2 regions of the Massilia sp. 05N420 genome follow, and region 2 is predicted to be linked to the other one. Evidence: predicted binding sites of a transcription regulator. Region 2 holds the regulator's gene; the other holds the start of a gene.
What was found. The regulator sigma-54, encoded in region 2, starts transcription at its own class of promoters, with help from an activator protein. The targets are predictions, from matches to a motif close to TGGCANGNAANCTGCTTT.
Positions count from the first base shown of each region.

Region 1: AC1DIX_RS20585 (pilin) is a predicted target of sigma-54. The motif match lies at 3,150-3,167, and genes of this name have one in related genera.

Region 1 is NZ_JBFTMX010000036.1:26,258-31,097, forward strand. Features, by position in the region: gene AC1DIX_RS20570 (S9 family peptidase) at 1-199, shown strand, start outside; gene AC1DIX_RS20575 (flagellar brake protein) at 371-1,078, shown strand; gene AC1DIX_RS20580 (O-antigen ligase family protein) at 1,075-2,538, opposite strand; gene AC1DIX_RS20585 (pilin) at 2,618-3,073, opposite strand; gene sucD (succinate--CoA ligase subunit alpha) at 3,372-4,253, opposite strand; gene sucC (ADP-forming succinate--CoA ligase subunit beta) at 4,271-4,840, opposite strand, start outside.
Region 2 is NZ_JBFTMX010000015.1:220,140-224,979, reverse strand. Features, by position in the region: gene lptA (lipopolysaccharide transport periplasmic protein LptA) at 1-478, shown strand, start outside; gene lptB (LPS export ABC transporter ATP-binding protein) at 478-1,254, shown strand; gene AC1DIX_RS12240 (RNA polymerase factor sigma-54) at 1,257-2,753, shown strand; gene hpf (ribosome hibernation-promoting factor, HPF/YfiA family) at 2,856-3,215, shown strand; gene AC1DIX_RS12230 (enoyl-CoA hydratase/isomerase family protein) at 3,320-4,405, shown strand; gene AC1DIX_RS12225 (GntP family permease) at 4,552-4,840, shown strand, end outside.

The sequences.
Region 1 (4,840 bases), on a different contig from region 2:
GCTGGTGGTGCAAGGCGACAAGGACTTCCGCATCCCGACCGCCCAGGGCCTGTCGACCTTCACGGCCCTGCAGCGCCGTGGCATCGAGAGCAAGCTGCTGGTATTCCCGGACGAAAACCACTGGGTGCTGAAGCCGGCCAACTCGTTGCTGTGGCACCACACGGTCATCAACTGGCTGGACCAACACATCAAACCCTGAGCCCGCAGTCGGTCTTTCACCACATGCCCGCTTTCGCGCGGGCATTTTTTTTCATTTGCCATGCGAAAGGAATGACAAAGTGCTATCATGGCAACTTACCGGCGCTCCTGAATGTTTCTTGCGGCCGTCGGATATGCGAGCCAGAACCACGGAAAACCGACGATGAGCAGTATGCAGACAGAACGCGAACTCAAACCCCAGGAGTTCGGATTCGCGGCCTTGAACCTCCAGGTCGGCGTCCGGCTTCAATTCATTACCTACCGCCGCATCAAGCCGATGCAGTATTTCTCCACACTCATCGGCTGGATGATGGACGAGTACCTGATCGTCAAGATCCCGCAGGAGAACGGCGTCCCGGTCGGGCTGGTGGAAGGCGAGCGGATCACCATCCGCGTGTTCTCGGGCGTGAACGTGTGCTCCTTCGCCTGTACGGTCGCGCGCGTCTTCGACCGCCCCCTGCTCTACGTCCACCTGTCCTTCCCCGACACGATCCAGGGCACCAGCCTGCGCACGGCGATGCGGGTCAAGGTCGACATTCCGGCCCAGGTGCTGCCTGCGCATCCGGATGCGGCCCCGGTCGGCTGCACGCTCACCAATGTCAGCGTCAACGGCGCACGCATCGAGTCGAACTGCAGCCTGCCGGAAGACGGCGGCGAGATCGAACTGGAATTCGGCCTGACTTCGCCGATGGATGAGAAGGAAGTGCGGGTAAGGACACGCGCGGCGGTGCGCAACGTCAACGCGCTGCGCCGCGATTCGGACGCAACGGAGATCTTCGCCTACGGCGTGGAATTCCTGAAGCTGGATCCGATGCACTTCACCATGCTGCAGAACCTGACCTATGAGGTGCTGCTGGCGGACCGGCAGAAGATCGTCTAGAAGTAGCCGGCTTCCCACATGCGGGGCCAGTATGACCTCGGGTTGGCTGCCAGCTCCGGCGGCGTCAGTGGCTCGTGACGGGCATGCGTGGCGATGCTCGGCGCGACCGCGATTGCCATACCAGCGACTGCTGCAACTGCCAGGCCGGCAATCAGCCAGCGTAGCGGCATCGTGGCACGCGGCGCGAGCACTGCCTGCCGCGATTTAACCCAGCCGACGGCACAACCCAGGTACAGAACGATCGCCATCTGGCTCTGGGGCATGACGAGTACACCGGAGAAGAAACCATCCACGACGATTGCTGCGCCAGTCGCCAGCAAGGCGACCAGGATCTGCTGATTGCTCGAGTCTGACTCGGCGATGTGGGCGCCAGTGCGGACCAGGCCGCGTACGCCGATACCGATCGCTCCAAGCAGGCACGACAACGCCGGGATACCCCATTCAACGCCGATCTGCATGATGAAGTTATGTGGATGAGCACCGATACCCAGTGTCGCGCCGTAATGAGCGAAATGCTGAGGACCAATGCCGAGCCAGGGATGCGTGGCCATCAGTTGGCAAGACAAATGCCACAGCAGGTTGCGGCCCGATGTCGGGTCGGCAGCCGTGCGCTGCAGGACATTTGCGGCTGCGTCGAAAGGACGTAGACCGACCAGCATCGGCAGCAGAATGAATCCCAACAGATAGGCGATGCCGCCTGCCAGCGCGGCAAGCGCCATCGCCTTCAGGAAGCTAGAGGCCTGGGAGCGGCGAATTGCCGGCACGACCGCGCAGCCGGCGCCCAGAGCCAGGATGCTGGACCGTGCTTCGCTGACGAACAGCAGTGCCCACCAGAATGCCGCCAGCGCAAACCATACCCGGCGCAAAACGCTACGTGGGGGAGCTTGCAGGTAAAGAAGTACGATGAAGGGCAGCAGGACCGTCTGCGTATGGTTGAGAAATCGGATATTACTGAATCCAATCGCCAGATCCTGCATGTCGAGGTGGTTTGTGTTGGCAAGCGTTGCGGCATACATCAGCAGGACGCGCAGGGAGTAGAGGACGGAAATAGCGCCGATGCATTGCAGCGCAAGCAGGAGACCGCTGTTTCCGGCACGGCTCAGCCCCGCAGCGAGCAAGGCTACGGTTAGCAGCAAGAGCAGCAGCATCGACCACTCGTACAGGGCATGCGTCAGCGAGTAGGCATTCCATACCGAGACGGCGCCGAGGGCAAAAAATCCGACCAGGCACGCGCGCGCGATCGGATTCAGCCCGGCGATACCGTCCGCAGCTTCACTGCGCGTCATGATGAAGGCGGCCATGACGGCCAGTAGCCCGAGTTCGATGCAACGCTGGTCGTCGTGGCCAGAAGCCCACAAGAAACTGGCTGCCATGGCAGCGATGACGAGCAATGCCTGGCCGGTCCCGTTTGGCTTTGCGGCAATGCGGAGACCGATGGCGGAAGGTGCTGAGCTGGACATGGCGCCTCTGACTTGGACAGTTTCGGAACTGAAAAGGAAAAGCCGCCCGAAGGCGGCTTTGCGTGACTATTGCCGAGGATTACGAACCGATCGAATTCTTCTCGAAAGCAGCCTTCAGCGTGGGATTGGCGGTGATCGACGATGCATCGATCTTCCAAGTAACATTCGTCTCGTTCAGGGTCGGGGCGAAAGTCACGGTCTTGTCGCCGCTTTCGGTGCCTTTGCCGATGTTGTCCAGGGTCATGGTGATCACGCCGTTAGCGCCAACTGCGACGTTCTTGACTTCCTTGGTCGCGGTGAAGGTCGGGCCGCTGGTGCAGCCAGAAACACCACCTGCTTCCTGAGCGCACATCGCAACAGCGGTCTTGTACGGGTCAACAGCCGACAGGGCGTTAGCAGCCTTGGCCTTGGCGGTGTAATCGCTGTAAGCCGGGATCGCGACGGCTGCCAGGATACCGATGATCGCGACGACGATCATCAGTTCGATCAGGGTAAAGCCGCCTTCGGCTTTCTTCATCATTTTCGGTGCTTTCATGGTATCTCTCCAGTTTTGGTACGGCATTTAAAGGGTGACTGCTTATCCGGGTGCTGCTTGCTTCTGCCCTTTTCTATATGCAACTGCCGTGCCAGGTCGTTTCCATGCGAAATCGTTAGCATGCATACATCAAAACGCCGTGCCAGCACCAATTTTTGTCAGTATTACCCTTTCCGTATGACAATTTTTGTCATGGCCAGCGGCAAAATTTGTCCAGGTGTCGAAAATTGTCGCGTGCCTGCAAAAAAAACGGGGAGCCGAAGCTCCCCGTTTCCGTTCCGGCTGAAGAACTGGCGGATTACAGCATGGCCTTCAGCAGGCGAGCCATTTCCGACGGGTTCTTGGTGACCTTGATACCGCAGGCTTCCATGATTTCCAGCTTGGCTTGCGCGGTGTCGGCGCCGCCCGAGATCAGCGCGCCGGCGTGGCCCATGCGCTTGCCCGGAGGAGCGGTAACACCGGCGATGAAGCCGACGACCGGCTTCTTCATGTTGTCCTTGATCCAGTAAGCAGCGTTCGCCTCGTCCGGGCCGCCGATCTCGCCGATCATGATGACAGCGTCGGTATCCGGATCGTCGTTGAACATCTTCATCACGTCGATGTGCTTCAGACCGTTGATCGGGTCGCCACCGATGCCGACTGCCGACGACTGGCCCAGGCCCAGCGCGGTCAGCTGACCGACTGCTTCATAGGTCAGGGTGCCCGAACGCGAGACGACGCCGATGCGGCCCTTCTTGTGGATGTGACCCGGCATGATGCCGATCTTGATTTCGTCCGGGGTGATCAGACCCGGGCAGTTCGGGCCCAGCAGCAGGGTCTTCGAACCGGCCTTGGCCATGCGATCTTTGACTTCCATCATGTCGCGGACCGGGATGCCTTCGGTGATGCAGATTGCCAGGTCGAGTTCGGCTTCGACGGCTTCCCAGATCGCGGCGGCGGCGCCTGCCGGCGGCACGTAGATCACGGAAACGTTGGCGCCAGTGTTCTGCTTGGCTTCCTTGACGCTTGCGAAGATGGGGATACCCTCGAAGTCCTCACCGGCTTTCTTCGGGTTCACGCCGGCCACGAAGGCTTCACGGCCGTTCGCGTAGTCGCGGCACATGCGGGTGTGGAACTGGCCGGTCTTGCCGGTGATACCTTGGGTGATGACTTTGGTGTCTTTGTTAATCAGAATCGACATGTTATTTCCTTTGCGAATTAGGCTTGGCCAGCAGCGGCGGCAACGACCTGCTTCGCTGCGTCTTCCATGGTGTCGGCCGAGATGATCGGCAGGCCGGAATCGGCCAGCATCTTCTTGCCCAGGTCTTCGTTGGTGCCCTTCATGCGGACCACCAGCGGCACCTTCAGCGAGACGGCTTTCGATGCGGTGATCACGCCTTCGGCGATCACGTCGCAGCGCATGATGCCGCCGAAGATGTTGACCAGGATGGCTTTCAGGCCCGGGTTCTTCAGCATGATCTTGAATGCTTCGGTGACTTTCTCAGCCGTCGCACCGCCGCCCACGTCCAGGAAGTTGGCCGGCTCGCCGCCGAACAGCTTGATGGTGTCCATGGTGGCCATGGCCAGGCCGGCGCCGTTCACCAGGCAGCCGATGTTGCCGTCCAGCGAGATGTAGGCGAGGTCGAACTTCGATGCTTCGACTTCGGCCGGATCTTCTTCATCCAGGTCGCGGTAGGCGACGATTTCCGGGTGGCGGAACAGGGCGTTCGGGTCGAAGTTGAACTTGGCGTCCAGTGCGATGACCTTGCCGTCGCCGGTCACGATCAT
Region 2 (4,840 bases):
GGTGGTCGGCGGCAACGGGACCCTGGACCAGGTCACGCAAACCGTGGTCCTGACCGGCGGCGTGACCGCCACCCGCGGCACCATGCTGCTGAAGGCCGAGCGTGCCGAGATCAAGGAAGCGCCGGACGGTTACAAGACCATCGTCCTGGTCGCGGCGCCCGGCAAGCCGGCGTCGTTCCGCCAGAAGCGCGACAGCGGCCCCGAGCAGTGGGACGAAGGCCAGGCCGAGCGCATCGAGTACGACGAGCGCACCGAGGTCGTCAAGTTCAGTTCGAACGCCGCCATCAGGCAGCTGGAAGGCCGCAACGTGATGCGTGAAATGGGCGGCGAATTCATCGCCTACGATGCGCGCAAGGAAGTCCTGCTGAACCTGAACGACCCGAGCGGCGTCGACAGGCCCGGCAAGGCCCGCGCCAGTTTTACTTTTTATCCGCGCCGCACTGCGTCGGCCGGGCAACCGGAAGCAGGAAAGCAATGATGGATGTACACGCAGACGCCGCCGCCATCGCGAGCGGCGGCAGCACCCTGGTGGCCAAGGGGCTGCAGAAAAGCTACGGCAAGCGCCTGGTGGTGCGCGACGTTTCGCTGCAGGTCGCCTGCGGCGAGGTGGTCGGCCTGCTCGGCCCGAACGGCGCCGGCAAGACGACCTCGTTCTACATGATCGTGGGCCTGGTGCCGGCCGACGCCGGCGCCATCGTCATCAACGGCACCGACATCACCAGCCTGCCGATCCACCGGCGCGCCATGCTGGGCCTGTCCTACCTGCCGCAGGAAGCCTCGGTGTTCCGCAAGCTGACGGTGGAGGAGAACATCCGCGCCGTGCTGGAACTGCAGCGCGAGGACGGCAAGCCGCTGGGCAAGAACCGCATCGAGGAGCGCCTCAACGAGCTGCTGGCCGAGCTGCAGATCGAGAAGCTGCGCGAGAACCCGGCGCTGTCGCTGTCGGGCGGCGAACGGCGCCGCGTGGAGATTGCGCGCGCCCTCGCCACCAACCCGCGCTTCGTGCTGCTGGACGAGCCGTTTGCCGGCGTCGATCCGATCGCGGTGATCGAGATCCAGCGCATCGTGCGCTTCCTGAAGGAGCGCGGCATCGGCGTCCTGATCACCGACCACAACGTGCGCGAGACGCTCGGCATCTGCGACCGTGCCTACATCATCAACCAGGGCGCGGTGCTGGCGTCGGGACGCCCGGACGACATCATCGCGAATGAATCCGTCCGCCGCGTCTACCTGGGTGAACATTTCCGGATGTAGTCATGAAACAGACGCTGCAACTCAAGACCTCACAGCACCTTGCGCTGACACCGCAACTCCAGCAGTCGATCCGGCTGCTGCAGCTGTCCACTCTCGAGCTGCACCAGGAGATTGAACAGGTCCTCAGCGACAACCCGCTGCTCGAACGCCTCGACGATCCGCTCGACCACTCGGTGCGCCTGCTGGCCGACGGCGCGATCAACAACGGCGCGTCGACCTCGACCACGCCCGACTCGCCGCCCTCGTCCAGCCAGGGCGAGGAGGGCAATGGCGGCGGTGGCGCCGAAGCCGAAGGCGGCGACAGCGACAACGGCGATGCCGGCGGCGCCGAGCACGACATGGACTGGGGCGAGTCTGGCCGTTCCGGCAGCGGCAGCGGCGGCGAGGAAGAGGATGGCCGCCCGCAGCTGGAAGCCAGCCCGGTCTCGCTGCGCGAACACTTGATGGAGCAGGTACGCCTGACCTGCATGTCGCCGCGCGATTGCGCGCTGGTCGAGATCGTCGTCGACACCCTCGACGACAACGGCTACCTCGAAGAAACCCTGGACGAGCTGCATGCGCGCCTGCCGGCCGAACTCGAAGTGGAATTCGAGGAGCTGCGCACCGCACTGGCGCTGGTGCAAAGCATGGACCCGCCCGGCGTGGGCGCGCGCAGCGCCGCCGAATGCCTGGCGCTGCAGATCCGCCGCATGCCGGGCGTGCCGCTGGTCACGCGGCGCATGGCGCTGACCATCGTCGAACGCTACCTGACCTGGTTCGCGCAGCGCGAATTCAACAAGCTCAAGAAAGCCCTCGACTGCGACGACGAAGACCTGCGCGAAGCCCAGGCCGTGATCCGCCATTGCAATCCGCATCCGGGCGCGGCCTTCGCTTCCGACGTTTCCGACTTCGTGGTGCCGGACGTGATCGTGCGCCGCGCGAAGGACGGCTGGAGCGTGCAGCTGAATCCCGAGGTGATGCCGCGCCTGCGCGTGAACAGCCTGTATGCCACCTTGATGAAGCAGGGAAAATCGGAATCCCAGCTGGCGGCGCAGTTGCAGGAAGCAAAATGGCTCATCAAAAACATGCGCCAGCGCTTCGATACTATCCTTCGGGTAGCTCAAGCAATCGTGGAGCGCCAGCGGAACTTTTTCTCCCATGGCGCCGTTGCCATGCGGCCCCTTGTTTTACGTGAGATAGCTGATACACTAGGTCTACACGAGAGCACAATTTCTCGTGTCACAACTCAGAAATACATGCTGACGCCGCACGGCATGTTCGAGTTGAAGTACTTTTTCGGGAGTCACGTCGCGACCGAGGCAGGAGGAGAAGCCTCCTCGACCGCGATCCGGGCTCTCATCGTACAACTCACAGGAGCAGAAGACCCCAAAAACCCTTTATCCGACAGCAAGATCGCGGAGATGCTAGGGGAACAGGGAATGGTTATCGCACGCCGCACGGTAGCGAAATACCGCGAGGCGCTGAAGATCCCTCCCGTCAGCCTCCGTAAATCTCTGTAGCAAGCTCTTTCAGCAAGCTCTTGCAGCAAGCTTCTTGCAACAACGCTGCCCTGGTGCGTGGTATGCGCGTACGACAGGCAGCGCATCATCAAAGGAGTGTGTATGAATCTCACTATCAGCGGACATCATCTCGATGTAACCCCGGCAATCCGTGAATACGTACAGAACAAGCTCGAACGCATCACCCGCCATTTCGATCAAGTGATCGACTCCCACGTCATCCTCTGCATTGACAATCTCACCGAGAAAGAAAAACGCCAGAAGGCCGAGATCAACTTGCGCCTCGCCGGCAAGATCGTTCACGTCGCCAGCGCCGCGCACGACTTGTACGCCGCGATCGACATGCTGATGGACCGGCTCGACCGGCAGGTGCAGAAGTACAAGCAGATGCTGCAGGATCACAGTAGTACACCGCTCAAGCGCATACCCAACGATGGAGGAGAAGCTGCCGCTACAGCGTGATCCTTCCGCTGGCGCAGCACAAGCAAGGAAGGGCGCATCTGGCGCCCTTTTCGTTTTCCGGGCCGCGCTACAATGCCGTTTTCCATTTCAATAAATAAAAGAACATGAGCGAATACGTGCAGACCCGCGTTGCCAGCGGCACCGGCATCATTACCCTCGACCGTCCCAAGGCCCTGAACTCGCTGTCGCTGGAGATGGTGCGCGCACTGACGGAGACCCTGCTGGCCTGGCGCGACGATTCGAACGTCGACGCCGTCGTTATCAAGAGCAGCAGCGAGAAAGCCCTGTGCGCAGGCGGCGACATCCGCTTCTTCCACCAGGCCGGGCGCGCCACGCCCACTGGAGGCAGTGCGCTGCTGGAAGACTTCTTTACCGAAGAATACGCGCTGAACCACCTGATCCACTTCTATCCGAAACCCTATATCTCGTTGATGGACGGCGTGGTCATGGGCGGCGGCATGGGTATCGCCCAGGGCGGGCCCGAGACCGGCCTGCGCATCGTGACCGAACGCACGAAGATGGCCATGCCCGAGGTGAACATCGGCCTGTTCCCGGACGTCGGCGGCAGCCACTTCCTGTCGCATGCGCCGGGCGCGCTCGGCATGCATCTGGGACTGACGGGGCTGACCATCGGCGCCGCCGATGCGCTCTACGTCGGCCTGGCCGACGTGTTCGTGCCGGGCGCCGAACTGCCGGCACTGCATGCGCTGATCGCTGCGACGCCGGGCAAGCAGCTGGCCGATGCGATCCGCGCCTTCGCCGCGCCGTTCGCGCAGCAGGCCGGCGCCAGCGAACTCGAAGCGCAACGCGCGCTGGTCGACAGGCACTTTGGCGCCGACTCGGTACAGGCCGTGATGGTCTCGCTGGAGGGCGATGACACCCCATTCGCGCAGAAGGCCCTGGCCGCGATGCGCCAGCGCTCGCCGCTGATGATGTGCGTGACGCGCGAGATGCTGGTGCGCGGCGCCACGATGGACGTGGCTGCCTGCCTGCGCATGGAGCGCTCGCTGGTGCGCCGCAACTTCGAACACGGCGAAGTGCTGGAAGGCGTGCGCGCGCTGGTGATCGACAAGGACAATGCGCCGAAGTGGAACCCGCCCGCGCTGGATGCCGTCACGCCGGAGATGGTGGCGCGCTTCTTCGAGCCGGTGTGGCCGGCGCATGCGCATCCGTTGCGCCACCTGGCATAAGCGGCGCCCGCTCCGCCGCCCCGGCATCCGCCGGGTTTTTTTTCGCCTACCGATAATGCGTTGCAGCATAAGCACGAATTTATGCGATGATTTCATCAGGCAATGAAATAATGGCATAGCCAAGCACAACAATAGAGGAGTCCAATTTGTCGTTTCTGATCGTCCTGGCCGCGCTGGCCTTCCTGATGGTGGCCGCCTACCGCGGTTATAGCGTCATCCTGTTCGCACCGATCGCCGCCCTCGGCGCGGTCCTGTTCACCGACCCGTCCGCCGTGGCGCCGGTCTTTTCCGGCATCTTCATGGAAAAGATGGTCGGCTTCGTCAAGCTCTACTTCCCGGTCTTCATGCTGGGCGCCGTGTTCGGCAAGGTCATCGAGATGTCCGGTTTCTCGAAATCCATCGTGCAGGCGGCGATCCGCTACATCGGCCGCTCGC